DNA from 3 places in the Cryobacterium sp. TMN-39-2 genome. Region 3 is predicted to be linked to each of the others. Evidence: predicted binding sites of a transcription regulator. Region 3 holds the regulator's gene; each other region holds the start of a gene.

Region 1 (9,649 bases), on a different contig from region 3:
CGCCCTCGACGACGAGACGATCGACCCCGACACCCGCCGGATGCTCGAGATCGCGTCGAAGAACTCCGACCGGCTCCTCGAAATCGTCTCCGGCCTGCTCACCGCGGCCAGCGAGTCCAAAGAGGGTCTCGCGCTCACCGTCGCGCCCTGCGACCTGTCCGCGATCATCACGGAGGCCGTCGAGTCGGCCGAGCCGCTCGCCGCGCAACGCGGCATCCGGTTCGAACTGGCCGAGCTGGCGCCGATCACGGTCACCGCGGACGCCTTTCGGCTGCGCCAGGTGATCGACAACATCTTCTCCAACGCGATCAAGTACAACGTGGAGTCCGGCAAGGTCAGCGTCGAGGTGCTGGAGGTGTCCTGCGGCATCGAGGTGCGCGTCGCCGACACCGGCCGGGGCATGAGCGAAGACGAACAGGGCAACCTCTTCGACAGGTTTTACCGGGCCGACTCGGTGCGGGGCTCCAGCGTGCACGGCACGGGACTGGGCCTGAGCATCAGCCGGGACATCATGCGCGAACACGGCGGCGATCTGCGCCTGGAGTCGACCAAAGGCAAGGGGACGACGGCAATCGCCACGCTCCCGGTAAACAGAGGTTGAGCGTGGCACGCCACGCTCAACGGGGGACAACATGCACCTAGACGGACCCACCCTGCAGATGATCAGTGGGTTGATCACGATCCTGTGCGGGGTCTCATTCATCTTCAACACCGCGCTGAACCGCAACGACCCGCCCGGCCGTCTGTGGAGCCTCGCGTTCGTGGCGGGCATTATGGTGGCCGTCGGTTACGGCGTCTACATTGTCAGCGCCGAGGCATGGTGGTCGATCACCTTCGCCAACGTGTCCCTGGTCATCGCCGTCGGCGCGCTCTGGTCGGGCAGCAGGGTCTACAACGGCCGCGGCTCCGGCTTCGCCGTGGTGGGCGGCCTGGCCCTGGTCGTGGGCGTCATCAGCCTCCTCCCCGGCGCTGACGGCGGCGAGTGGGCGGGGGCTGCCCCGCTCTGGCTCGTCGTGGCGCTGATGGGCGCCTTGGGTGGCACCGAGGCCCTGCGCGGCCGGCTCCGCCGCAACGTCAACGGGCGGATCTTCGCGCTCGTGCTCTTCGTCGTCGCCCTCTTCTACTCCGGCCGCGCCATCGTCTTCACCGTGGACGGCGTCGACAGCGCCACCTTCATCACCTACTTCGACTCAGGCACCACCTCGATCCTCAACATGGCGCTCATCGTGACGGCCTGCGTCGCCACGTCGATCCTGCGCGCGGAGCGGGTCGGCAGCAACGCCGTCGGCGACATCACCGTGGGCATCCATTCGGCCGCGGGCGTGCTGTCCGGCACCGCGTTCCAGCAGGCCGCCACCGACCATCTGCAGCGGGCCGAACGGGCCGAGCTGGGCCTGGCCCTGATCGGCGCGGACATCGACAACCTCCCCGAGATCAACACGGCGTTCGGGCGCGTCACCGGTGACGAGGCCATCGCCCGCTTTGCGGACACCCTCCGCGGCAGCGCGCCACTGTTGGCGCAGATCGGACACCCGGCTGCCGGCCGCTTCTACGTGCTGGCCGCCGTCGGATCCGCCACCGAGGCTCTCACCATCGTGCAGCGGATGCAGAACGCCCTCGTCGACGGACCGATGGGGGAGTCCTACAAAATCCGGCTCACCGCGAGCTTCGGCATCGGGGACACCTTCGACCACGGGTACGACCTCGCGGCCCTCACCGCCGCGTCCGGCCGGGCCATCGACGTGGTCAAGCGCCGCGGCGGCAACGACATCGCCGTGACCACCGAAGCCGCCGTCACCCGCGACCCCTGACCGCGAAACAGCCGGCGGGCGGCTAGGGCACGATCGCGACGGTGATCTGGTCGCTGGCGGTCTGCTTCGCGAACGAGGCCGAGGTGGGCGTGGTCTGGATGAGCAGCTCGTAGGTGAACGACAGTGTGACGCTGGTGGCCGTCGGGTCGAGGGCCGACAGCACGTAGGTCTGTCCGTAGCTGTACGGCGCCTTCATGAGGTAGCCGGGCACCAAGGTGGTCTGGTCCACGAAGGGTGCGGGCGGCTCCAGCGCGCCCGTGGGCCCGGTGACGGCCGTAATGACGGTCATCTTGGACAGGAACACGTCCTGGCCGTCGTCGGTGCCGAGCGTGGCGCTGAGCGAGAGGCTCACGGGCTTGTTCGCGGCCGCGGTCCACTCGCCCATGTTCAGGCTCGAGGAGTAGTCCACGGTGAGCGCCGCATCCCCGGCCGTGATCTGGTGCCGGGTCGATCCCGTGGCCAAATCGTTCTCGATCGCCGTGAGGGTGGCCTTGGTCTTCGGGGTCGCGGACGGGCTCGCCTCGAGGCCGGCCCAGGGGGCCTGACCGCAGGCGGAGAGAGTAATCGTGAGGCCGGCCGCACAGGCCAGCGCCGCGAGGCGGGTACGGGTTGACATCGTCATGGGATCCCCCGGGGGTGCACTGGTGCGCGCGGGTGCTGCGCTGGTCTTGAGCATATCTTGTGAGAACCTTGCCCCCGGCCGGGGGTCAGACCGTGTTTTGCCCTGACACAGTGGGGACTGTGAATGACAGCAACAACGCCACCCAGACCGCGCCCAGCCCGGATGCCCACGCCAACGAGTTCAATTCGATGGTGGAGGGCCTGCCGACGTACCGGTCCACCGTGGGCTGCATCGTTCCCGCGTACAACGAGGCCGACTCCATCGCCGGCGTGCTCGACTCGCTGCTGGCCCAGACCCGGCTGCCCGACGTCATCCACGTGGTGGTCAACAACACCACCGACGACACCGTGAAGATCGCCAGCCAGTACGCCGGCCCGCACGAGGTCGTCACCGACGGCGTGATGCAGTTCACCGAGGTGTTCGTGCACGACATCGGGGTCAACCCCGACAAGAAGGTCGGCGCGCTCAACTACGGCTTCTCGCTCATCGAGGGCTGCGATTTCCTGCTCGGCGTCGACGGCGACACCACGGCGTCGCCCAACGCCGTGGAGCAGCTCGAGGCCGAGATCTCCTCGGACACCCGCGTCGGCGGCATCTCCGCGATCTACAGCATCGACGACACCGTGATCCAGGGCCTCGTCCCCAGCTTCCTCATCGCCGGCCAGCGCGCCCAGTTCGCCGCGTTCAACATGCAGAACATGCTCCGCGGCCGCAACATGGCCGTGCTCGGCGGCCAGTTCTCGATCTTCTCCGTCAAGGCCCTGCGCGAGGTCATGGTCGACAGCCACCAGGCCACCCCGTGGGTCAAGGACAGCGAGGTGGAGGACTCCCTGCTCTCGCTGCAGATCAAGAGCGCCGGCTACCTCACCAAGATCAGCGCCCAGGCCCGCGCCAACGTGGGCGGCATGACCACGCTGCGCGGCCTGGATGCCCAGCAGGTCAAGTGGAACTTCGGCGCCATCGAGCTCATGTGGCCCGGTCAGCGCGGCGACACCAAGGGGCAGCCGTTCCACCCCAACCTGCGCCTGCGCTGGCTCGAGAACTTCTCCATGATCGTCAACGTCATCACCCGGGTGATGTTCTTCATCCTGCTGTTCGCCTCGCTCTCGATCGACGCGTTCGTGTTCAGCCCGATCTGGCTGATCCCGCCGGTCATCGCCATCCTGCTCAACTTCCGCACCGCCATGTCGATGAAGAGCCGCACCTGGAAGGACATCGTCTTCGCAATCGGGTTCCTCCCCGCCGAGATCTATATGTGGGTGCGGATCGGCCACTTCGTGCGCGCCTGGACCAAATTCGCCAGCAACAAGCAGGTCGACAACTGGGCCGAGCAGGCCAAGGCCGAGCGCGGCTCCGGTAACGCCTACCTGGTACCCCTCCTAGTGGGACTCGCCGCGGCCGCCGCGATGGTGTTCATCTGGTTGCAGCTACCCATCATGGTCCAGTCCACCATCCTGTGGATCGGATGGCCGATCCTTGGAGTGACCACAGTGCTGCAGACTTTGACTATGTTCTTCACACTGATCAAGCGTCACCGCGGCTACCGGGTGTGAGCGCCCACATCGAGGCCCTCGCCCTGCGCAAACTGCTCGCCCAGATGGGCGGCGACCAGAATATGCAGCGCCGCTTTGTGCACGACTTCGTGCACCTGTGGCACAGCCGGTCCCAGCGGCTGGCCGTGGCGCTGACCCAACGATTCCCGGATGCCGAGGAAGCCCACGTGGTGTTGCTGAGCATCCGCTCGAGCAGCACCATGGTGGGGGCGGTCACGGTGGAGGCCACCGCCGCGATGATGCACGACGCCCTGCGCGACGGTGATATCGCGGGTTCGGTGAGTCACATGACCAGGCTCAACGAGGTGGGCGAGCTGGCCTGCTCCGATCTGGCCACCATGTTCGCCCTGCAGCGCTAAGCCGCGCCCATCCCGTTGGTCGAGCCTGTCGAGACCCCGCGACCCGAAAACGACCCCTAGTACGAGTCGCGCCCGGCCTGATCCGACGCCGCCAGCCGGTAGCCCACGCCGCGCACGGTCTCGAGCCAGCGCGGGGCGGTGAGGCTGTCACCGAGCTTGCGCCGCAGGTTGCTCAGGTGCGCCTCGACGGCACGCTTGTCGGCCTCGTTGACGTAGTACGACGTCACGTAGCTCTCGCCGCGCAGCAGCAGCGCCAGGTCGGCCTTGCTGCGCACCCGCCGCTTCGACTCGAGCAGTGCGGCCAGCAGGTCGAACTCGGTGCGGGTCAGGTCCAGCTCAGTGGTGCCGAGCATGGCCAGGCGCATGTCGTTGCTCAGCCGCAGCCCGTTGTGCTCGATCCAGTCGTCGGCGCGTGCGTCACTGCTGGCGGATGCAGCGGTGCCGGCCTGGGGAAGCGGCACGGTCGCGACGTGCTGCCCGCTCATCGCTACCGGGGCCAGGCTCGGCGGCAGGTCGGCCGCCGGGGGAGCGGGCGCGGTGACCGGCGGAACGTACGCGGGGGTGTATTCGGGTTCCGCGGCGAGCTGTGCGCCGGCGGCCGGTGCGAACGCGGGGGCGGCGGGCTCGGTGATGACCTCGGTACCCTCCGGCGGCAGCGCCAGCCGGGGGCGGCGCAGCATGGCGTCGATGCGGGCGCGCAGTTCGCGCGGCCGGAACGGCTTGGTGAGGTAGTCGTCGGCGCCGGACTCCAGGCCCTGCAGCGTGTCGATCTCTTCGTCGCGGGCGGTGAGCATCACGAGGTAGGTGGCGCTGAACGCGCGAATCCGCTTGGCGGTCTCGAACCCGTCCATGCCCGGCATGCTCACGTCGAGCGTGGTGACGATCGGGTCGTACGCGCGAACCGCGCGCACCCCGTCGAGCCCGTTGCTCGTGGCGATGGTCTTGAACCCGGCCTGGGTGAGTACGGCTTCAAGCAGATGGCGGATGTCTGCGTCGTCCTCAATAATGACCGCTACCCTGCGTATTTCCCCGGTCGTCGACATACCTGAGTATATTACGCGGGTCGAGCATCCATCAGATAGACCCGATTCGGCCCGCCGCCCGGCTACCAGCCGGCAGCGGCCGCGAGCTCGAGGGCCCGCTCGTTCCACCATTCGCCGGCGGCCGGACCGCCGTTGCAGGTGCCGTCGCTCTCGCCCGGCTCCTTCACCCACAGATTCGCGTCGCGCAAGGCCCCATCCGTTGTGGCCTCGGGAGTGCCGCCCAGGGCCCGGCCGGCAGGGTTGCACCATTCGCCGTTGCCGCCCCGGCCGTTGCGCGAGGTGTCGACGACGAAGTGGGCCCCGCCGGTGAGCGCGGAGACCGCCTCACCGAAGGCCTGCTCGGCGGCCGAGTCGTTGTAGTTGGAGACGTTGGTCGCGAAACCGCGCACCTGCGCGACGCCGGCGCGGTTGAGCAGATCGGCGGCGGTGGCCGGGGTGAGCCAGTCGGAGTGGCCGGCGTCGAGGTAGACCGTGGCGACCGTGGGCGCAAAAGCGGCCACGCCCTGCTGAATCTGCGCCACCCTCTGCTCGACATTGCCGCACTCGGTGGCCAGCGCCAGCGCATCCGGTTCGAGAATAACCACGGATGCCTTCAGCGTCAGCGCCGTCGCGATGGAGGCCACCCAGGTGGGATAGTCGCTCTCCGAGAGGCCGCCGGCCGAGAAGTTGCCGCAGTCGCGGTCGGGGATGCCGTAGACCACGAACACCGGCGTCTGCCCGACCTCTTCGGCGGCATCCGCGATGGCGGTGACGTCGGCCTGCACGGTGTTCAGCGGGTACTTCTCCGGCATCAGCCAGATCGCGGAGGGCTGCTCGGCCAGCTTGCCGAGGGTGGCGGCCGCGGCGGAGTCCGGGTCGGCGACCGCGGCGGCGGTGGCAGCCACCTGCGCGGTCGAGTTCGGGTTGGTATAGAAGGAGCGGCCGGCGAGAGGGTTGCCGGCGGCTGCGCTGGTGGCAGTGACCGCAAAGCTGCCGATGAACAGGCCGAGCGCCACGATGGGCGCAGCGAGTGTGATGATGCCCAGGGAAAGGCCGAGACGACTACCGGTCGAGTCCATTTTGCAACCTTATCGCCCGCATCCGGCGTTCGCAGCCGGGGGCTGCTGCGCCCCGGCGGAGCGGCCCGCGCGGCGGGTTAGAGTTAGAGCGTGAATTCAGAAAAGGTCGATGTCGCCCTGATTGGCGGGGGAATCATGAGCGCCACCCTGGCCACCCTGCTCGCCGAACTGCAGCCGGACTGGAACATCCAGGTCTACGAGCGCCTCGGTGAGCTCGCGCAGGAGAGCTCCAACCCGTGGAACAACGCCGGGACCGGCCACGCCGCGCTCTGCGAACTCAACTACATGCCCCAGGCTGCCGACGGCACCGTCACGGCCGAGAAGGCCGTCGCCATCAACGAGCAGTTCCAGATCAGCCGCCAGCTCTGGTCGCACCTGGTGGAGACCGGGGTGCTGCCCGAGCCGGAGAAGTTCATCAACTCCACCCCGCACATGACCTTCGTGCACGGCACCGCCAACGTGGACTACCTGCGCAAGCGCATGGCCGTGCTCGCCGATGAGCCGCTGTTCGCCGGGATGGAATACAGCGAAGACCCCGCCGTCATCGAAAAGTGGACCCCGCTGCTGACCAAGAAGCGCGCCGCCAAGCAGAAGATCGCGGCGACCCGCATCGAGTCCGGCACCGACGTGGACTTCGGCGCCCTCACCCGCTACCTGTTCGCCTCGCTCAAGAAGCGCGGCACCGACGTGCACCTCAACCAGCAGGTCACCGCGCTCAAGCAGCAGGACGATGGCTCCTGGAAGCTCAAACTGCTCAGCCTGGTGGGTCGTTACACGAACACCGTCGAGGCCCGTTTTGTCTTCGTCGGTGCCGGCGGCGGCGCCCTCGCGCTGCTGCAGAAGAGCGGCATCCCCGAAATCAAGGGCTTCGGCGGCTTCCCGATCAGCGGCCAGTTCCTGCGCACCAACAATCCCGCCATCGTCAAACAGCACCAGGCCAAGGTCTACGGCAAGGCCGCCGTGGGCGCGCCGCCGATGTCGGTGCCGCACCTCGACACCCGGGTAGTGGATGGCGAGACCTCGCTGCTCTTCGGCCCGTTCGCCGGATTCAGCCCCAAGTTCCTCAAGACCAGCACCTGGTTCGACCTGCCTTTCTCCGTGCGCGCGCACAACCTCGTGCCGATGCTCGCCGTGGCCAAGAACAACTTCGGCCTGATGAAGTACCTGGTCGGCGAGGTCTTTGCCTCCCGCACGGCCAAGCTCAACGCACTGCGCGAGTTCATGCCCACGGCCAAGGCCGAGGACTGGGAACTGATCACCGCCGGCCAGCGGGTGCAGGTCATGAAGAAGGACGCCAAGGCCGGCGGCATCCTGCAGTTCGGCACCGAGGTCATCACCTCCGCCGACGGCAGCATCGCCGGGCTCCTCGGCGCCTCGCCCGGAGCCTCCACCGCCGCGCCGATCATGGTCGACCTGCTCAAGCGCTGCTTCCCGGGCGAGTACTCCCGCTGGGAGCCGCAGCTGCGCGAGATGGTCCCGAGCCTGGGCACCAAACTCTCCGACGACCCCGCTGCGGCCGCCGCCTCCCTGGCCGCCACCGCCAAGACCCTGCACCTCACCGCGTAGGCGCGGCCGGCCAGCCTGCGCTGCGCCTGCGCCCCGCATCCGCTGCCCGACCGCGAGCTATGCGGGTCAGGCGCCGCTGTGCGGGTGGCGTGCCACCCGCATAACGGCGCCTACCCCGCATAACGTCAAGACCGGCGGATGCAGCGCCCCGCCGGGTGAGCCACCCCGCATGACACCCACCTTGCATCCCACTCGAACATGTGTTCGACTGGATGTATGCGCTGGAGTGGACAGGAACTAACGACCGAGCAGGCCGGCGCGCTGCCCGGCCTGGCCCGGCTGAACAACCTGGTGCGCAGCGTCCGCACCCCCGAGTTCGACGGGATCACCTTCCACGAGGTGCTCGCCAAGTCCGCCCTCAACCGGGTGCCCGGCCAGAGTGCGATGCCCTTCGGCTGGACCATCAACCCGTACCGCGGCTGCTCTCATGCGTGTACCTATTGCTTCGCCCGCCCCACCCACAACTACCTCGACCTTGACGCGGGCAAGGACTTCGACAACGAGATCATCGTGAAGGTCAACGTGGCCGAAGTGCTCAGTAAAGAACTCGCCAAACCCACCTGGGGCAAGCATCCGGTGGCGCTGGGCACCAACACCGACCCGTACCAGCGGGCCGAGGGCCGCTACCGGCTGATGCCCGGCATCATCGCCGCGCTCGCCGACTCCGGCACCCCGTTCTCGATCCTCACCAAGGGCACCCTGTTGCGCCGGGACCTCGACCTGCTCCACGAGGCCAGCCAACAGGTGCCGGTGGATCTCGCCATGTCCATCGCCATCTACGACGACGCCCTGCAGCAGGCCGTTGAGCCGGGTACCCCGAGCACCAAGGCGCGCCTGGCCACGGTCAGCGCGATCCGCGACAAGGGCATGGACTGCTCGGTGTTCCTGATGCCGATCCTGCCGTTCCTCACCGACACCAAGGCGCACCTCGACGAGGCCATGCGCCAGGCCAAGGCCGCCGGCGCCACCGGGGTGCTCTACAGCGCCCTCTACCTCAAGCCCGGGGTCAAGGAGTGGTACTTCCAGTGGCTCGAGCAGGATCATCCCGAGCTGATGCCCCAGTATCGCGAGCTTTACAAACGCGGGACCTACGCGCCTAAGGAGTACCGTCAGTGGCTCGCCGAGCGCATCCAGCCGCTGATCCGTGCGCACGGCCTGCAGCGCCGCCGGGAGGACCCGGCGACGGGCGGCATCCTCTCCAAGGCGCTGACCGCCTCGCCCGCCGGCGCCCGCACCGCCTCGCCCGGCAGCCCGGCCGTCCCGCCCTCCCTGATCGCCGCCGAGCTGCCCCTGGACCTGACACCGACGCTGTTCTGAACGTCAAGCTGTGGGTGCTCCGGCATGCTCCACCTGATTCTGGGTTGCCGCCGACCCCGCATCTCGGTACGACAGCGATTTTTGGTCTCATCGGCTAGTTTCACCCTGCTCGCCGGTCGTGGCCCCCAATCGGGACGTCTGCGATCGCTGCCATACTCAGGGCATGACCACACCGACACCGTTGGGGGACGGCTCGAATGAGCCCCGACCTAATGCCTCACAGCCGCCAGCCGCACCTACCTACCCGTACGGGACGGCGACGCTGCCGCCGCAACCGCCACTGACATCGGCGAAGGGCCTCGCCCTCGCCGCGTTGCTCG
Region 2 (9,649 bases), on a different contig from region 3:
CACCCCCCAGTGCACCCGTTCGTGTCCGACCCTGGCGTCAACGGCCGCCCACCGCCATTCGGTCTGGGCGCGGCGCTGGTGCGCGGTGCGGCCGGTTCGACGAATGGCGAGCGGGCGGATGCCCGCGGATTCGATGCGGGTCACCAGGGCCCGGGCGAGTGCGGGGTCCAGCGGCGACTGCAGGAACGCGTGCGCGCCCCAGGCCCCGTCGATCTCGACGAGGAACCAGCGTTCGCCATAGCCGGCCGTACCCGGGAGCGGATCGCCGCGCTCCAGCGACCGATCGCTGCACGGCAGCCAGCCCGGGGCGGAGGGGAGGCTCATCGCACCACCAGGACACCCTCGCGCACCAGGCGCCGGGCCACCACGAGGGAGGACGCCGCATCCAGCCCGGCCAGGCCGCCGGCCTGCACGGGGTGCCCGGTGAGGATCTGGGTCAGGGCGTCGGCGGCCTCCCCCGGGAGCGTCACGGTCTTGTCCGGCAGCACGAGGGAGACGTCACCGGGGTTCGGGCCCTCCCGGAACCGGGCGCCGAGTCCCCGCCGCAGGCTCACGGTGGTGGCCTCGTGCAGTGCGGTGGCGGCCGCCGTGGTCGCCAGCGGGGCGATCGGCTCGGCCCGGGTGGACGCCCGAAGGCGCCCGGCCAGTCGCCGGGACACCGCCTCGGCCGGGGCCGCATCCGCGCCCGTGAACCGGCTGAAGTCGTCGACGGTGTCGGCCAACAGGGCGCCGACGGTCGCCGCATCCGTGAGGTCGACACCCAGGGGAAGGGCGGCGCGCAGGCTCTCGGCGGCCGCAGCGTGCGCGACGGCCTCGCGCAGCACATCGTGGCGGGTGAGGGCGGCGACGCCGATGGTCAGGTGGATCGAGGTGCCGCCCAGCGCCGTCGCCGAGTGGATCCAGCCTCTGGGCAGGTAGAGCACGTCGTTCGGCCTGAAGACCTCGTCGATGGCCAGCTCGTCCTCGGCCCATAGCTCCACCGCACGGCGATGATCGGTCCACGGCTGGTCGCGGAGTGGGCGCGGGTGCACCGGAGGGTGGATGCGCCAGCGCTTCTCCCCCGCAATCTGGAGAACAAACACATCGTGCACGTCGTAGTGCGGGTCAAAGCCACGCTCGGCGGCCGGGGTGACGTAGGCGTTCACCTGAACGGGGTGCCCGAGGTCTCTCGTGAGCTGCCGGGTGAATTCGGCCAGCGGCGGCCAGGTGCGGTGCAGCCCCTGGAGGACCAGGGTGGCTCCGTCGGTGAACTCGTCGAGCACCTTGTCGGCGCTGACCTGGTCGGCGATCTCAGCGCCCAGGCCGCCCGGTGCGGTGTACCGGCCGGGGTCGAGTACGGTGCCCTGCCGCGCCATGCGCACAAACGGCGTGCGCAGACCACGGTGGGTGACCAGCTCGTCGACGGCGTCTGCGGTGAAGAGGTCATCGAACCTGCCCCGCAGGGCGGCCGCGCGGGTGAAGAGCGGCCGACGGTCCCAGTAGTCCGTGGCGAACTCATCCGGCGTGACCTCGAGCAAGCGCGCGAGCGCGGGACGATCGCTCGCCCCGCGCCCCTCGCTCGTCATCAGGCGGTTCCGTCGGCGCCGCCGTCGTGACCTTCGGGGTTGGCGCCGCCGTCTGCGACGCCCTCGCTCGAGGCGGAGCCGTCAGCGCCACCGTCGTGGCCTGCCGGGTTGGCTCCGCCGTCCGCGGTGCCCTCTCCGGCGTCCGCGGTTCCGTCGGCACCGCCGTCGTGGCCCGCCGGGTTGGCGCCGCCATCGGCCGTGCCTTCGTTCGCATCCGCGCCGGATGTGGTGATGTCGTCGTCATTGATGCCCACTGCATACCTCCGTAGCCGTAACCGGGCGCCGGCTGACGCCCAAGGCGATAGTACGTCGCGGGCCGCCCCGATGGCAGGGCCAGCAACAAATCACCGTCGGTTGAGCCCGTCAGGCCTGGTGACCCAGAATCCGGACTCGGGCGCCCTCATGCCGCGGCTACTCGTCTTGCCGGCGGCATTTGGGGTCGTGCGCGCGGTGTTGGGGTGGTTTTCGCCAGGTGGCGGTGGGGTCGATCCAGTGTGGGGCTTTGACTTCGGGCATGCCTAGGACCATGCGGATGTGCCATCCGGAGGTGTCGATGTTGTGGTGGTGATACCAGCACAGCAAAACCCCGTTGCTGACGTTGGTGGGGCCGCCGTTTTGCCACGGTGTCACGTGGTGCACTTCGGTCCATTGGGGTGGGCAGGTGCAGCCGGGGATGATGCAGCCGCCGTCTCGGGCGGTGATCGCTGTGCGTTGCAGCGGGGTGAAGCAGCGGACTTTGTCGCCCAGGGCGAGGACGGCGCCGGTGCCGCCGAAGAAGATCGGCCGGAAGCCGCCGTTGTCGACCATCTGGTTGATCGTTTTCATCGAGACGGGGCCATCGACGCCGTCGATCCAACCGACGCCGACGCCGTTGACGAGGTCGGTTGCGTTCACGTGCACCATCACCGTCGGTGGCATCCCGCCCATGGTCGGGGTGCGGGGGTCTTGGGCGACCTGGACGAGGATGCCGCGGAGAATATCGGCACGTTTCTGACCGCCGTCGCGTTCATCGAGGATCTCGCCGGGCACGAGTTCGCCGGCCTCGATGCGCTGCTGCTCGTCCGCGGACGGGAACGCGGGTGCGCTGCGCGCGGACTGGAACGTGTTGAACAGGTTTTGCATGATGCCCTTGAGCTCCGGGGGCACCCCGCCGCGCAGCGGGTGCAGGCCTTGGCTGAGTTTGCCGAACGAGAACGTGGACTTGGCCTCGAGGATCTCCGCGGTGGGCGCGGCCCCGTCCGGGTTCAACACCGCCTGCCACGTCGCCGCCATCTCCCGAATCCGGTCCGCCGGGAAGGTGAACCCCGCCGACGCACCCAGACGCCGGACCGGCCCCGTGCAGACTATTCCGGCGCCGGCGCCGGCGCCGGCGTCATCGGCATCGGTGGCGGTGGCGATGTCGCCGGGGCCGGGGGTGCGGCCGAATACCGACCCGGTTGCCGATTCCACCAACTCGGCCTCACCACCGTCCACCAGCGACTGGTCGGCATCGAACCGGCCGTGCACCTTGTAGTCGGCCAAACCCTTCACAATGTTCTCGGCCGCATCGATGCCGATCTCCCCGGCGGTCAGTGCCGCGGCCACGAACGGGAACTCGGGCTCGAGGACCGTGCCGCCCAGCATCCGCGGTGCGACCTTCTCACCCAGGCTCACCCGCCGTTTCATCTCCGGCACCGACGTGCCGGTCAGCCCGATCAGCAGATCATTCTGGTGCGACGCCCCCAACCGCCAGGCCAACGACTCGGTGCCCAGCCCCGTGCGGGACCGGTAACCGACCACGGTCGCGGTGGCCACCCGGGCGGCGTCCAGCGGCCGGCCGGTGCGCTCGACCATCTGCGTCAACGCGACCACCTCCGGGTCACTCAACGCGTTCACGTCGATGGAGTCCATCACCGCCATCACCGTCCGCGCCGCGTCATCCAACGCCTGGAGCTTCTGACCGAAAGCGCCGGTGTGAGCGCGCTGCACCCCGGGCAGCTCGGCCGGGTCTCTCCACTCAGGCCGTGGCTTAGAGCGGCCCCGACCGGTCTGGCCGGGACGGGACGAGCCCGTGGCAGGGCCAGCCGCAGGACCGGCCGCAGTGTCGGCCTTCATGTCGGTCGTGTCGGCGAGGATGGCGGCATCCAGTGCCGTGAGGGGATCCGGGCCGGCCAGGCCCGTATTCCAGTCGTGCAGGTTCGACCCGGTGGGAGAAGATCCCATCGGTGCGGTGGAGCCACTATCCAGCTCGTCGTCCATACCCCCATTCTCTCACGAATCGCACCTATATGCGAGGAAATATCAGCAAGTTCTGGAACGGATATCGAAAATATTTCCGCACTGCAGAGGATGGCTCGGGGGTCTCGACAGGCTCGACTGACGGGACGGGCACGTTGTCGAAGACGGGTTGCGGGTTCGGATTCGGCATGGTCACCACGAAATCGACAGGCACGACAAGCGGGGATAGAACACTCCCGCGCCCGACCAGCGCTCGGACCTCGCGCGCGGGCCGACGCCCTAGAGCTTCTTGCCGGGGTTGAGGATCGAGTGCGGGTCGAAGGCCGCCTTCACCCGCAACTGCAGGTCGCGCAGCACCGGGCCGAGCTCGTCATCGAGGTGCGCCCGCTTGAGAACACCGATTCCGTGCTCCCCCGACGCCGACCCGTCGAGCGAGATCGCCAGGTCGATCACCCTGGCGAACGCCGCGTGCGCCTTGTCGATCTCACCGGGCACCTCGGGGTCGTAGCCGATCACCGGGTGCAGGTTGCCGTCGCCCACGTGGCCGCCGGTGCTGATGGGCACGTCGAGTTCCCGGGAGATCTCGGCCAGACCCTGCAGCAGGGCGCCGAGCTGGGAGCGTGGCACCGTGATGTCCTCGTTCAGGCAGCCGCCACGCACGGCCTGCACGGCCGGGTGCAGCAGACGCCGCGCGCTCATCAGCCGCTCGAGCGACTCGGCATCGTGCGCGATGGTGACCACGCCGGCTCCGGCGGTTCGCAGCACCTCGGCGTAGACCTCGACGTCGTCGTGGGCCTGGCCGATCTGGTCCGACTGCACAAGCAGCAGCGCGCCGGCCCCGGCCGGCAGAGTCGAGGCCGGATCGAACGCGTTGATCGCGGCGATGCAGGCACCGTCGAGGAATTCGACAACGCTCGGCCGGCGGTCACCGGCAACGATCGTATTGGCGGCCGCCAGCGCATCCGCGGTGTTGGCGAAGGTCGCCGCCACGCCGGAGGGGCTGCCGGGTTTGGGCAACAGGCCCACGGTGATCTCGGTGATGATGCCCAGGGTTCCTTCTGAGCCCACCAGCAACGCGGTGAGGTTGTAACCGGCGACGCCCTTGATGGTGCGCTGCCCGGTGCGCACGATCGACCCGTCGGCGAGCACCACCGTGAGTTGGCGCACGAAGTTGCCGGTGACGCCGTACTTGACACAGAGCATCCCGCCGGCGTTGGTGGCCACATTGCCGCCGATGGTCGAGGCGCGCCACGAGCCGGGGTCCGGCGGGTAGAACAGGTCAACGGCCTCGGCTGCGCGGGCCAGCGCGATGGTGCGCACGCCGGCCTGCACCGTGGCGGTCTGGTTTGCGGCATCGACGGCCAGGATCTTCTTGAGCCGGGTGGTGCTCAGCACGATGGCGCCGTCGATGGCGTTCGCCCCGCCGGCCAGCCCGGTGCGAGCTCCCTGCGGCACGATCGGGATGCGGTGGGCGGCTGCGATGGTGACGACCGCGGCGACCTCCTCGGTGCTGGCCGGAAAGACCACGGCCAGCGGCTCACCGCTGAAGGTTCCTTCGGACTGGTCCCGACGGTTGCTCTCGGTGCTGGGACCCGTCACGATCTGCGCGGCGGAGAGCACGGCGGAGAGCTCGGTGACAACTGTGGACGCGACGTGGGTCTCGGTCATGAATACCTCTGCTGGAATCGCACCGTCGACCGGTGCCTCATCGACGCGCTCACTCGTCAGACCGCGCCCGGGGCCACAATTCTATGCAGGTGATTTCACCGTGACCCGCGCTTTGGCAAGGCCGGCCCGGTAATTCTGGGCGTCCATACCGCTTTGCATATCTCACCCTCGCCGCGGGCGCTAGGGGCCTTGTGCGGGCATTGTGACCCGGGGAACCGTGTTCCGTCACACCCCGAGTTCCGCGCGCAGCGCCCAGGCATTCCGCACCGCGTTGCCGTCGCCATCGTTGTTGAAGTAGGCGAACACCTCCCGGCCCTGGGCCGACCACTCTCGAATGCGGCCTGCCCACCACCGCAGGTCGGCATCGGAATACGACCCCGCGTAGAGGGAGTCATGCGCAGGGCCGTGCAGCCGGAGATAGACGAAGGGCGCGGTCGCGCGCAGCACACAGGGCAGCCCCGCCCCGCTCATCACGCAATAGGCGGCTCCGTGCCGCTCCAGCAGGGCGAAGACCTCGTCGTCGAGCCAGCTCTCGTGCCGAAACTCCACCGCCACCGGGATCCAGCACGGAAGGGAGCCGAGGAAGTAGTCCAGGCGTGCGTCGTCGCGGGTCTGGCCTGGGCCCAGTTGCACCAGAAGAACGCCGCGCCGATCGCCCAGCTCGTGCCAGCCCGCGCCGATCCGCTCTGCCCAGACCTCCGGCGCGTAGAGCGTTTTCGCGTGGGTCAGGCCCCGGGGTGCCTTCACCGACATCTGAAAGCCCGGGGGCAACCGTCGGTGCCAGCCCGCGAACACCGTCGTGCGGGGCCACCGGTAGAAGCTCGCATTGAGCTCGACGGTGTCGAAGGCCGCCACGTAGTACGCCAACCGCTTCGCTGCGGGCAGGCCGATGGGATAGAGCACGTTCTCCCAGTGGTCGTAGCTCCAGCCCGAGGTACCGATGTGAATCATCGGTCCGGTCATAACACCGGGTCTGTAGTATTTCAAGTCACGGTCCGGCGACATGACCGGCACGTCTACGCAGCGGGGGTGGCACGGATTTCAGGGGATGTTCGACACAGGTCTCGCCCACGCCTGCCACCGGCGCGTTGGGCGACGGGCCACCGCGCCCGGATGATCGTGGCCGCGATCACCCTCGTACTGGTTGTGGCTGTCGTCCTGGTCGTACGGGCGGTTTCCCTGGCGGCGGCCCAGAGCGAATACGATGCCGCCGCTGCCGCCTTCCAGAGTGATCAGGCCGCGGCCGCGCGAACCGTCACCGATGGCGAGACCGCGCTCGACGATGCCATCGCCACCCTGGCCGCGAGCGAGGGCAAGGTCTTCACCGAGCAACCCAGACTCGAGCTGGCCGACGCCATCGATACCGCGACCAGGCGCCTGAGCGCGGCCGCCCAGGAGCTCACGTCGGCGGAGAGCACCGCTGCATCGTCGGCCGCCTCGACCACCCTCTTCGAGATGGGCGTCGGGGTGCGCGATGACGCCCGCACCCTCTCCGCGTTCGACTTCGGTGCCGCGAACGGCGTCGTCGGCGTCGCCGAGGACCTCGCCGTGCCGGTGGCGGCCGTCAACGCAGCCATGGCCGAGTGGCAGGCCGAGCAAGACCGGATCCTGCGCGAGAGGTATACCAACAATGTGCACGCCACGGGCTGGACGCCGGAGCTCGACCAGTGCATCGGCTCCGTGGACGTGACCGCGCACTATCAGGACGTTCCGACCATCGCCGAGCACTGGTCGTGCGGCGGCAAGGACTTTCCGGACGACGCCGGCACCGTGATCACCCTCACCGGGGTGCACGCCGGAACCTACCGGGTGGACGGCATCGTGGTCATGCTCAACGCCGACCGGGACAGCACCGCTGACATTCCGCGGGGCTACGACCTGCTCTACCAGACCTGCCAGAACGGGCAATCCTCAACCATGTCGTTCACGGCCCTGACCAAGATCGCCTAGGCCGAACAGGTATCGGTCGGGCTCAGCTGCCCTGTGGAAGCAGGTCGGTGGCGACCATGTCGATGCTGCGTTCCCAGAGCGCCGTCGCGAGGCCGGCATCCGTCGCCTGATGGTTCGTGGAGTGCACCTTGCGCTTCTCGTAGTACTCGCCCGACTGCCAGTCGACGCCGGCGGCCGTGCTCGCCAGCCAGACCAGGGTGTCCGCGCCCTTCTCCGGCGTGATGAGCATGCGCTTGAGTGCGGTCTGGTAGACCAGCCGCATGATGCTTGTGGAGTCGGTGGAGAAGCTCGTGGCGACCACACCCGGGTGGAACGCCGCCGTGACCAGGCCGCGCGAATTGTAGCGCCGGTGCAGTTCGCGGGTGAAGAGGATGTTGGCGAGCTTCGCATCGCCGTAAGCGTTGTTGGGCGAGTACTTGCGGTCGTTCTCGAGGTCGTCGAGGTCGATTCGACCGAACCGGTTGGCGGTGCTCGACGTGTTGATCACCGACGCCCGGCTGGAGAGCAGGCGATCCATCAACAGGGTGGTCAGCAGGAACGGCGCCAGGTGGTTCACCTGGAAGGTCTTCTCGTGGCCGTCGACGGTGATCTCGCGGTTGCCCATGATGCCGCCGGCGTTGTTGGCGAGCACGTCGATGCGCGGATAGCGCTGCAGGAGTTCGGCGGCCAGGGTGCGCACCTCGGCGAGCCGGCCGAAGTCGGCGATGAAGTGGTCTGCACCGAGCTCGGCGGCGATGGCCTCGGTCTTCTGCGGCGAGCGCCCGACAATCACGATGCGCTCACCGGTCGCTGCCAAGGCTCGGGCGGCTGCCGCACCGATGCCGTCGCTGGCGCCGGTGATCACAATGGTTCGGTCGGTCATCTGGTGCTCTTCCGCTCATTTCGGGGCGAGGCATCGTCGACTCACAGTGCCTGAACTCTACTGCGGGCGGCCGGGACGCCGTCAAACGGGCCGCAGCCGAACCGCCGCCGAACCCTGTTGAGGTTATTGATGCATTTATCAGCCCGGTTTTTCGGTACGATGAAGGAATGCAGTTATCGGCACGCTCCCACCCGGCCGGCTCCTCGGCCGTGGACCGCGCGTACACCCACGTGGCCGAGGCGATCATCTCCGGCGAGCTCGCGGCGAGCGCCCTGATCACCGAGGGTGATGTCGCTGCCTCCCTCGGACTCAGCCGCACCCCGGTCCGGGAGGCCTTTCTCGCACTGGAGTCGGCTGGCCTGCTGCGGCTCTTCCCCAAGAAGGGCGCCATCGTCACCGCGGCCGACGACACCGAGACCGCCGAGCTCCTGCAGGTGCGCATCCTGCTCGAGACCAAGGCCGTGCAGGTCCTCGGCGAGCGCCCCAGCCAGATCGACGCCGTCGAGGCCGAGTTGACTGCCCTGATCCAGACACAAACGGATGCCGCCGCCGCCGGCGACCTCCTGGCCTACGCCCGCGCCGATCACCGCTTCCACGCGCGGATCGTCGACGAGACCCACAACAGTGTCATCGACGGGATCTACGCCCGCCTCGGCCCCCGGCTCGAACGCCTGGTGCACAGGGTGGCCGCCCGTGACCCCGACAGCATCGACAGGCTCATCGCGGAACACCGCCTCCTGGCCGAGCACCTACGGGCAGGCGACACCGTCGCCTACGACCAGGCGCTGCGGGCCCACCTGGAATCCGGGCACCGCCTGCCCCGGATGCTCTAGCAACCAGAAAGAACCATGACCAGCCGCCGCACTCCCCGCTCTACTCCCCCGTGGCACCTCGCCGCACCCGCCCTGTTCGTCATGGCCTGGGGCGGAAACCACTTCACCCCGCTCCTGCACATGTACGAGACCCTCGGCAACTACTCCACGGTGACCGCCGATCTGTTCCTCGGCTTCTACGTCGTCGGCCTGGTTCCCGGTCTCCTGCTGGCCGGGGCCCTCTCCGACCGCCACGGACGCAAGCCCCTCATGGTTGCCGGGGTCCTCGCCGGCATCACCGCGAGCATCCTGCTGGGGCTCGGGTTCTCCAGCGAGGTCGTCATCTGCCTGGGCCGGTTCCTCGCCGGCCTGAGCGTGGGCGTGGCAATGTCGGTCGGCACCGCGTGGATCAAGGAACTCTCGAGCGCCCCGTTCGACCTCGTGGCCCGACCGACCGCCGGCGCCCGGCGTCCCGCGCTCACCCTGACCGTCGGCTTCGGCCTGGGCGCCGGGGTGTCCGGCCTCCTGGCACAGTGGGGGCCGATGCCGACGCTGCTCCCCTACGTCGTGCATAT
Region 3 (9,649 bases):
GCTCCACATTCACGCCGCGGAGCTGCTTGATGACCTTCTTGAGCACAGCGGTGTTGTTACCGCGCCCGAATGCGGCGTCGAGGTCGACGAGGTGGATCCACTCCGCGCCCTGGTTCGCCCAGTCGAGGGCGGCATCCATCGGGTCGCCGTAGTTGGTCTCGGTACCGGCCTCACCCTGGGTGAGACGGACGGCCTTGCCGTCGGCGACGTCGACGGCGGGCAGGAGGACCAGCTTCGGGGTCTTGTTGAACTCGCTCATGATGTGCTGTGGTGACCTTTTCGTGTTGGTGCGGCCGCGATGGAGCGACCGACGGGGGAATGTCTAGTCGCGGAGCGTGCCGAGCCAGTTCTTCAGCAGCCGGATGCCCGCGTCGCCGCTTTTCTCGGGGTGGAACTGGGTGGCCGACAACGGACCGTTCTCCACGGCGGCGAGGAACGGGGCGCCGTGCTCGGCCCAGGTGAGGCGGGGAACCGGGAACGGCGGCATCACGTCGAGGCTCCATTCCTGGGCGGCATAGGAGTGCACGAAGTAGAACCGTTCCTCTTCCAGTCCGCGGAACAGCACGGTGTCGGGGTCGGGCGTGACGGTGTTCCAGCCCATGTGCGGCAGTACCGGTGCCGGCAGGGCGGTGACGGTTCCCGGCCACTCGCCGAGGCCCGCGGTGTCGATGCCGCGCTCGACGCCGTGTTCGAACATGACCTGCATGCCCACGCAGATGCCCATCACCGGCCGCCCGCCGGAGAGGCGCTTGTCGATGATGTCGCCGCCGTGGGCGTCGTTCAGCGCCGCCATCACGGCGCTGAACGCGCCGACGCCGGGGACCAGGAGTCCGTCGGCCTCGAGCGCGAGCTTGCGGTCGCCGGTGAGGGTGACGTCGGCGCCGGCGAGTTCGAGCGCCTTAACGGCCGAGTGCACATTGCCCGTGCCGTAGTCCAGGACGACGACCGAGGTCACAGTGCGCCCTTGGTGGACGGGATGCCGGAGACCAGCGGGTCGTAGGCCTTGGCCTGGCGGAAGGCTCGGGCGAAGGCCTTGAACTCGGCTTCGGCGATGTGGTGGGGGTCGCGGCCGCCGAGGACGGTGACGTGCACGGTCAACGCGGCGTTGAAGGAGATGGCCTCGAAAACGTGCCGCACCATTGAGCCGGTGAAGTGCCCGCCGATGAGGTGGAATTCGAATCCGGCGGGCTCGCCGGTGTGCACGAGGTACGGCCGACCGGAGATGTCCACGACGGCCTGCACGAGGGCTTCGTCCAGCGGCACCAGGGCGTCGCCGTAGCGGGAGATGCCGGCCTTGTCACCGAGGGCCTGCTTGATGGCCTGGCCCAGCACGATGCCGATGTCCTCGACGGTGTGGTGCACATCGATCTCGATGTCGCCCTTGGCGTGCACGGTCAGATCGGTCAGCGAGTGCTTCGCGAACGCCGTGAGCAGGTGGTCGTAGAACGGCACGCTGGTGTGGATGTCGCTCACCCCGGTGCCGTCGAGGTTGATCGAGAGGTCGATGCTCGATTCGCTCGTTTCGCGCTGCAGGTGGGCACGGCGAGGCGAGGGCGTGACGTTGCTCATGGCGTTAGTTTATTCGGCTATCGGGCGGAGCCGTGCGATGGCGGCCAGGAACGCGCTCGTCTCGGCTTCGGTGCCGGCCGAGACCCGGAGGTGGCCGGGGATACCGACGTCGCGGATCAGGATGCCTTCGGCCAGGAGTGCCTGGAAGATCGCGTGCGGGTCGGAGACTCCGCCGAACAACACGAAGTTGCTTCCGCTGCGCAGTGGGCTGAAGCCGAGCTTCGTCAGTTCGGTCACCAGGCGATCGCGTTGCACCCGGATGTCGTCGACCATGGCGAGCATCTCACCGGTGTGGGCGAGCGCGGCCACGGCCGCCGCCTGGGTGAGGGCGGACAGGTGGTAGGGCAGCCGGACCAGGCGCAGCGCGTCCGTGACAGCCGGGTCGGCGGCCAGGTAGCCCAGCCGCACGCCGGCGAAAGCGAAGGCCTTGCTCATGGTCCGGGACACGAGCAAGCGCTCCCGGCCGGGCAGCAGGGTGAGGGCGCTGTCGGTGCCGTCCGGTGCGAACTCGGCGTAGGCCTCGTCGACGACAACGATGCCGGGGGTGGCGTCGTAGACGGCCGCGATGGCCTCCAGCGACAACGGGGTGCCGGTCGGGTTGTTCGGTGAGCAGAGGAAGACGATGTCGGGCGAGGTTTCCTCCACCCAGCGGGCGGCGGTCTCCGGCGAAAGTTCGTAGTCGGCGTCGCGGCCGCCGGGGATCCAGCGGGTATCGGTGCCGGAGGCGAGGATCGAGTACATCGAGTAGGTCGGCGCGTAGCCGAGCAGCGACCGGCCCGGCCCGCCGAAGGCCTGCAGAACCTGCTGCAGAACCTCGTTGGAACCGTTGGCGGCCCAGATGTTGTCGCGGGTGAGACCGTGACCGAGGTAGCCGGCGAGGGCGTCGCGCAGCTGGCCGAATTCCCGGTCGGGGTACCTGTTGACGGTGAGGATGGCCTCGGCCAGGGCCTCCGCGATGTCGGCGGCGACCGCGGGCGGGATCGGGTGGGTGTTCTCGTTGACGTTCAACGCCACCGGCACGTGCAGCTGGGGTGCTCCGTAAGGGATTTGTCCGCGGAGGTTGGCACGCAGGGGCAGGTCGTCGAGGCTGGTCACCCGAACAAGCTTAGTTGCGCCCGCGGCCGACCCCTCGTATCCGAGGCAGGGCGGGGCGGGGCGAGCGGCTCCGGGCTGAGCGGCACCGGGTTGAGCGGCTCGGGCTGAGCGGCTCGGGCTGAGCTGGGCGGCTCAGTAGTCGGCGGGAAGGGCGAGGCGCTGGCCGGGCTGCACGGCCTCGGAGGACAGCTGGTTGAGGTTGACGATGTCAATGATCACGTCGCGCGGGTCTTGTCCGGGGGCGACAGACTCGGCCAGCTGCCAGAGCGACTGGCCGGCCTCAATGGTGACGTAGTCGAACGCGGCCGCGCCGATACCCGCGCTACCCTCTGCCGCGGCCATGCCGCCGTTGACGGCGATGCCGATGACGCCGAGTACCAGGGGCACTGCGGCGAGGGCCGTGAAAACGGCCCGCCCGCGGCGGGTCAGCCGCAGGTGTGTGGTGGGCGGGGTGGCCGGGCTGTGGTTGTCCGGTGCTGCAGATGCTGCGCTCATGTCAAACCTCCTGGTAACGCATCTGACCCTCGGCCGGGAGGGCCAGATGCGAATCTATGTTCCGAATATATCTTCGAGTGTTCGAACAATCAACCCTGTTTCCGGATATTATGGAGACAGATTCCGCAACACACTCGAATGCATGTCTACGAACCGCTGCTCTGTGGCTACAGTTTCGATCGGGTAGCTGTACTCAAACAGACACCACCGACATTGCTGCCCGAGCCCGAGAAGTATGAGCCCGACGAGCATCAGCCCGGCGAGCACGAGCCCCACCAGCACCAGCCCGAACCGACTAACCAGAGGAGCGTCAACGTGGCACAACAGAGCACACCTCGGGACAAGGGCGGCACGCGACGCCGCAAGAGCCTGAGCGACAAACAGCGCGCTGTGATGGACGTCATCCAGCGTTCGGTGCGCGACCGCGGTTACCCGCCGAGCATGCGCGAGATCGGCGATGCCGTTGGTCTGTCCTCGTTGTCGAGCGTGACCCACCAGCTGCACCAGCTCGAGCTGAGCGGGTACCTGCGGCGCGACCCGCACCGGCCGCGCGCGCTCGAGGTGCTTATCGAGCTGCCTCAGTCCTCAGAGGAAGTCACGCCCGGCGCCGCCGATGACTACCAGTCCGGCATCCAGGTGGGTGATGCGGCGATGGTGCCGCTCGTCGGCCGCATCGCCGCCGGTATCCCGATCATGGCCGACCAGCAGATCGACGAGATCTTCCCGCTCCCCCGCCAACTGGTGGGCAAGGGCGAGCTGTTCATGCTCAAGGTCGTCGGTGATTCGATGATCGACGCCGCCATCTGCGATGGCGACTGGGTGGTCATCCGCCAGCAGAAGACCGCGGAGAACGGCGAGATCGTCGCCGCCATGCTCGACGGCGAAGCCACGGTGAAGGTGCTGCGACAGCGCGACGGCCACACCTGGCTGCTCCCCCGCAACACCAACTTCGAGCCGATTCTGGGTGACTTCGCCGAGGTCCTCGGCAAGGTCGTCGCGGTGTTGCGTTCGGTCTAGATCCGCACCGCTCCAGGCACACAACAGGCCCGACCCCGCAAGGGGTCGGGCCTTCGTGTTGTGCCGGCGTAGTCAGAGCGAGCGAGGTCAGACCAGCGTCGCCCGAACCGCGCGGGTGGCATCGACGACGTTGCGCAGGGACTCCACGGTCTCCGCATACCCGCGGGTCTTCAGCCCGCAGTCCGGGTTCACCCAGACCTGGCGAGCGGGGATCGATTGCAAGGCCCGCTCGAGAAGTTCGGTGATCTCGGCCACACCGGGCACCCGCGGCGAGTGGATGTCGTAGACGCCCGGGCCGATGCCGTGGTCGAAGCCACTGGTCTGCAGGTCGGCGACGACCTCCATCTTCGACCGGGCGGCCTCGATGCTGGTCACGTCGGCGTCCAGGTTGCGTATCGCGTCGATGACGACCCCGAACTCCGAGTAGCAGAGGTGGGTGTGGATCTGGGTCTGGTCGGCGACCCCCGCGGTAGCGAGCCTGAACGACCCGACCGACCAGTCCAGGTAGTCGGCGTGGTCCTTCTTCTTCAGGGGCAGAAGCTCGCGCAGCGCGGGCTCGTCGACCTGCACCACCCGGATACCGGCCGCCTCGAGGTCACCGATCTCGTCGCGCAGCGCGAGCGCCACTTGCCGGGCGGTCTCCCCCAGCGGCTGATCGTCGCGCACGAACGACCAGGCCAGGATGGTGACCGGTCCGGTGAGCATCCCCTTGACCGGCTTCTCGGTGAGGGTCTGGGTGTAGCTGGACCACTCCACGGTGATGGGCGCCGGCCGCCGGACGTCGCCCCACAGGATCGACGGACGGGTGCACCGGCTGCCGTAGGACTGCACCCAGCCGTTCTCGGTGACGGTGAAGCCATCGAGGTTCTCGGCGAAGTACTGCACCATGTCGTTGCGCTCGGGTTCACCGTGGACGAGAACGTCGAGGCCGAGGTCTTCCTGCAGCTGCACGACCCGGCCGATCTCGGCGCGCATGAGCTCCTGGTAGTCGGCGGATGCGAGTTCACCCGAGACCAGGCGGGCGCGAGCGCGGCGGATATCACTCGTCTGCGGGAACGAGCCGATGGTCGTGGTCGGCAGCGGGGGCAGGTCGAGCACGGCATCCTGAGCGGCCAAGCGGGCCTCGTAGTCGCCGCGGCTGAAGTCGGCCGGGGTGAGGGTGTCGAGGCGGGCGCGTACGGCGCCGTCACGCACGCCGGGCGAGACCCGGCGCGCCTCCAGCGACGCGGTGGCCGCGTCGAGATCGGCCTGCACGGCAGCCTGCCCCTCGGAGAGGCCGCGAGCGAGGGTGGCGACCTGACCGATCTTCTGGTCGGCGAACGCCAGCCAGCCGGTGAGGTCGGCGCCGAGCTTGGTCTCGTCGGTGACGTCGTGCGGCAGGTGCAGCAGCGAGGTGGAGCTGGAGACCGCGATCCGGTCGCTCAGCGCGCCCAGCTGGGCCACCTTGTCGAACGCCGCCGCGAGGTCGCCGCGCCAGATGTTGTGACCGTCGATCACGCCGGCCACGAGGGTGGTGCCGGCCAGGCCGGGCACGTCGGCGGGCACCGTGCCGCGCACGAGGTCCAGGCCGATGGCCTCGACCGGGGTCTTGGCCAGAACGGGTAGGGCGTCGTCGAGGCTGCCGTAGGGCGCGGCCACGAACAGTCCGGGCCGCCTGTCGAGGCCGCCGAGGGCGTCGTAGGCCCGGGCGAGGGCGGCGAGGGCACGGTCGCGCGGGATGTCGATGCTCTCGCTGACGAGGGCCGGTTCGTCCAGCTGTACCCACTCTGCACCCGCGGCGGCGAGGCGCTCGATCAGGGTGGCGTAGACCGGCAGCAGGTCGTCGAGGCGATCGAGCGGGTGAAAGCCGGCCGGGGCCGTTTCGCTCGGCTTGGCCAGGAGCAGGAAGGTGACCGGACCGACGATGACGGGTCGGGTGAGGAAGCCGGCGGCGACGGCCTCGTCGAACTCCCGCACGATGCGGTCGCTGGCGAGGTGGAAGTTCGTCTCCGGGCCGATTTCCGGCACCAGATAGTGGTAATTGGAATCGAACCACTTGGTCATTTCGAGCGGCAGGTTCTCGCCGGCGCCGCGGGCCAGGGTGAAGTAGCCGGCGAGGTCGAGGTGACCGTCGGCGTCGACGAGACCGGCGAAGCGGGTGGGGATGGCGCCGACGGTCACCGCCGCATCCAGCACCTGGTCATAGAAGGAGAAGCTCTCCGGGATCGACGAGTCGCTGCGGCCGAGCCCGAGGCCGACGAGCCGCTCCCGGGTGGTGTTGCGCAGGGCTGCCGCGGTGGCTTCGAGTTGAGCGGCGTCGATCCGACCGGCCCAGAAGGCTTCGACGGCCTTCTTCAGTTCGCGGCGGCGGCCGATCCGCGGGTAGCCGAGGATCGTTCCGGTGGGGAATGCGGGGACGGTGATGGTCATCAGTAGTGGTCCTTCGTGGAGTGGATTCCGGCACGGGTGTCGGCAGGGCTGGTCGAGGGATGGGTCGGAGGTGGGTTGTGAGCGGAGACGACCGGTTGTGCCGGTGCGAGCGCGCCGGCGCGGTCGAGCACGGCGAGCACGGTCTCGTGCTGGTTGAAGGCGTAGAGGTGCAGGCCGGGAGCCCCGCCGGCGATGAGCTTCTCGGCGAGGGCGGCGGCGTGGCTGACGCCGATCTCGCGCTGGCCCTCGAGGGTGGGTTCCACTTCGAGCTGGATCGAGAGTTCGGCGGGCAATTCCTCCCCGGAGAGCTCGAGGATGCGCCGCAGCCGGCCGGGGCTGGTGACGGGCATGATGCCGGGCAGGATCGGGAACTCCACTCCGGCTTCCCTGGCTCGCTGGATGAAGCTGAGGTAGTGGTCGGCGTGGAAGAAGAGTTGGGTGATGGCGAGGTTGGCGCCCGCCGCCTGCTTGGCCAGCAGGGTGTCGATGTCCTGCGCGGTGGATCGTGAGCGCGGGTGCCCGTTGGGGAACGCGGCCACGGCGATGCGCACGTGCTCACGTTCGGTCTTCACGGCGCGGGCGCGAGGGAGTCCGGGGATGGGGGTCTCCTGGTACGGCACTCGCTCGGCCTGTACCCGATGGATCAGTTGCACCAGCTCGCCGGCGCTGTGCAGGTCGCCGAGGAAGGCGTCGTTCTCGGTCAGGCCCTCGGGCGGGTCACCGCGGAGGGCGAGGAAGCTGCTCACGCCGGCATCGAGGAACTCGCGGATCAGGCTGCTCGCCTCGGCATGTGAGGAACCGACGCAGGTGAGGTGCGCCATCGGGTCCACGATGGTGGCCCGGCGGATGTAGCGCAGCACGTCCAGGGACGAGGTGCGGGAGGAACCGCTGGCGCCGTAGGTCACCGAGATGAACTTCGGACGGGCCGCAGCCAGGGCGTCGATGGTGGCATGCAGGGCCGTCGTCGCGGCATCCGTCTTGGGCGGGTACAGCTCAAACGAGAACGGGATGCTCGACCGACAGTCGGGGTCCGCCGGTGGGGTCGTGGGGGTCGCTGTCATGGTTCCTCATTCGGCATGGTGGGTTCAGTTCGAAGGGCCTGGCGGCCGCGGACCGCCACGGATACCGGGCGGCTGCTCGCGGGCGGGTGCCGGGCTCGGCTGTCGCTCCATGCCGGGCAGAGTATCCCGCCGGCAACGAATGTGATGACTCTAACAACGCACCTTCGGGCGCGCTGCTGCGTGGCCGATTGTTACGTTCGCGGCCGATCGGGGGCGTTAACGGCCAAAGGCGGCACCCGTTCCTGGCTCAGGAGCGGGTGCCGCCTTCGGGCGGATCGGGGTCAGCCGGAGATGGCCGGTGCCACCACGAACGGGGTGAACTGGGCCTCGATACCGGGCGACACAAGGGCCGTGACCTGGGTGCCGGTCTCGGAGTAGTCCAACGCCAGAACCTTGCCCTGCTCGTGCAGGATCGGGATGAGGTCACCGCGGTCGTAGGGGATCAGCAGTTCCAGGCGGATTTCCGGACGGGGAAGCATGGTCTCGAGAACCCGCAGCACCTCGTCGATGCCCTCGCCGCTGCGCGCCGACACGAAGATCGCCTGGGGGGCGAGGCCCCGCAGCACGAGCCGGTCGTCGTCGCTGACCAGGTCGCTCTTGTTGAACAGCACCAGCTCGGGGATGTCACTGGCACCGACCTCGCCGATGACCTCGCGCACCGTGGCAAGCTGGCTGGCCGGGTCGGGGTGGGACGCGTCGACGACGTGGATGATGACATCGGAGTCCGCGACCTCCTCGAGGGTGGAGCGGAACGCCTCCACCAGCTGGTGGGGCAGGTTGCGCACAAAACCGACGGTGTCGGTGAAGGTGTACAGCCGACCGTCGTCCGTGGTGGACTTCCGCACAGTGGCGTCCAGGGTGGCGAAGAGGGAGTTCTCCACGAGCACGCCGGCCTTGGTGATGCGGTTGAGCAGGCTGGACTTGCCGGCGTTGGTGTACCCGACGATCGCGACCGACGGCACCGCGTTGCGCTTGCGGTTGGCGCGCTTGGCCTCGCGGGCGGGCTTCATCTCCAGCATCTGCTTGCGCAGTCGCGACATCCGGGTGTGGATGCGGCGCCGGTCGAGTTCGATCTTCGTCTCACCGGGTCCACGCGAGCCCATACCGGCACCGGCGCCACCGACCTGGCCACCGGCCTGGCGGGACATCGAGTCACCCCAGCCGCGCAGTCGGGGCAGCAGGTAGGCGAGCTGGGCGAGTTCGACCTGCGCCTTACCCTCCCTGCTCTTGGCGTGCTGGCTGAAGATGTCCAGGATCACGGCGGTGCGGTCGATGACCTTAACCTTGACCACGTCTTCCAGGGCTCGCCGCTGGCTGGGCGCGAGTTCGGTGTCGGCGATCACGGTGTCGGCGCCGAGCGCCGCCACGATGGACGCGAGCTCGAGGGCCTTGCCCTTGCCGAGGTAGGTGCTGGGGTCCGGGGTGGCGCGGCGCTGCAGCAGACCGTCCAGCACCGTGGCGCCGGCGGTTTCGGCCAGGGCGGCGAGCTCGCGCATGGAGTTCTCGGCGTCGAGCAGGCTACGGGCGGAGTAGACGCCGATCAGGACGACGTTTTCCAGGCGCAGCTGGCGGTATTCAACCTCGGTGACGTCCTGCAGTTCGGTGGAGAGCCCACCGACGCGGCGCAGGGCGTTGCGGTCTTCACGTTCGGTCTGTTCGCCGTCGTGGTCGCCGCCGTCGAAACCGCCGTTGGCCGGGCGTGCCGAGAGGGCCTGCGCCGATCCGCTCGCGAACAGCGAGTAGCCGGAGGACCGGCTCTCGGCGCTGGCCAGCACGCGCGCAACTACATCGTCATCGCCATCGTGTGGAGCGTTTATATCAGTCATTGCTTTAACTCTAGTTCCTCTTTTTTCGATAAGTTCGCTGTATGGCTTCCGAACACTATTTCTCGTCGACTCCGGGCAGCGACCTGAAATTGCGGCAGATCACCGTGAAGATCGCCGGTCAAATCCGTGCGGTCACCACCGCGAACGCGATTTTCTCCCCCGAGCACATCGACACCG

What was found. Region 3 encodes LexA, which represses DNA repair genes until DNA is damaged. Its sites were predicted from a motif close to TCGAACANNTGTTCGA; they were not measured.
Region 1: the regulator LexA is predicted to act here: its motif matches at 8,205-8,220, upstream of E3O57_RS17725 (Rv2578c family radical SAM protein).
Region 2: the regulator LexA is predicted to act here: its motif matches at 3,868-3,883, upstream of E3O57_RS03290 (HNH endonuclease signature motif containing protein).

The regions. Positions count from the first base shown of each region.
Region 1 is NZ_SOFX01000046.1:47,716-57,364, reverse strand. It holds gene E3O57_RS17765 (cell wall metabolism sensor histidine kinase WalK) at 1-601, shown strand, start outside; gene E3O57_RS17760 (diguanylate cyclase) at 633-1,811, shown strand; gene E3O57_RS17755 (hypothetical protein) at 1,834-2,433, opposite strand; gene E3O57_RS17750 (glycosyltransferase) at 2,553-3,986, shown strand; gene E3O57_RS17745 (hypothetical protein) at 3,983-4,345, shown strand; gene E3O57_RS17740 (response regulator transcription factor) at 4,402-5,388, opposite strand; gene E3O57_RS17735 (glycoside hydrolase family 6 protein) at 5,451-6,446, opposite strand; gene E3O57_RS17730 (malate:quinone oxidoreductase) at 6,537-8,012, shown strand; gene E3O57_RS17725 (Rv2578c family radical SAM protein) at 8,229-9,329, shown strand; gene E3O57_RS17720 (Ltp family lipoprotein) at 9,493-9,649, shown strand, end outside.
Region 2 is NZ_SOFX01000011.1:248,721-258,369, reverse strand. It holds gene E3O57_RS03305 (sucrase ferredoxin) at 1-324, opposite strand, end outside; gene E3O57_RS03300 (cupin domain-containing protein) at 321-1,565, opposite strand; gene E3O57_RS03295 (BatC protein) at 1,565-1,819, opposite strand; gene E3O57_RS03290 (HNH endonuclease signature motif containing protein) at 1,977-3,803, opposite strand; gene E3O57_RS03285 (FAD-binding oxidoreductase) at 4,062-5,450, opposite strand; gene E3O57_RS03280 (DUF72 domain-containing protein) at 5,676-6,413, opposite strand; gene E3O57_RS03275 (hypothetical protein) at 6,570-7,400, shown strand; gene E3O57_RS03270 (SDR family NAD(P)-dependent oxidoreductase) at 7,423-8,262, opposite strand; gene E3O57_RS03265 (GntR family transcriptional regulator) at 8,430-9,095, shown strand; gene E3O57_RS03260 (MFS transporter) at 9,111-9,649, shown strand, end outside.
Region 3 is NZ_SOFX01000012.1:30,132-39,780, forward strand. It holds gene priA (bifunctional 1-(5-phosphoribosyl)-5-((5-phosphoribosylamino)methylideneamino)imidazole-4-carboxamide isomerase/phosphoribosylanthranilate isomerase PriA) at 1-259, opposite strand, end outside; gene hisH (imidazole glycerol phosphate synthase subunit HisH) at 323-955, opposite strand; gene hisB (imidazoleglycerol-phosphate dehydratase HisB) at 952-1,569, opposite strand; gene E3O57_RS04510 (histidinol-phosphate transaminase) at 1,579-2,664, opposite strand; gene E3O57_RS04515 (LysM peptidoglycan-binding domain-containing protein) at 2,797-3,159, opposite strand; gene lexA (transcriptional repressor LexA) at 3,553-4,176, shown strand; gene metE (5-methyltetrahydropteroyltriglutamate--homocysteine S-methyltransferase) at 4,264-6,585, opposite strand; gene E3O57_RS04530 (methylenetetrahydrofolate reductase) at 6,585-7,646, opposite strand; gene hflX (GTPase HflX) at 7,928-9,472, opposite strand; gene E3O57_RS04540 (class I SAM-dependent methyltransferase) at 9,514-9,649, shown strand, end outside.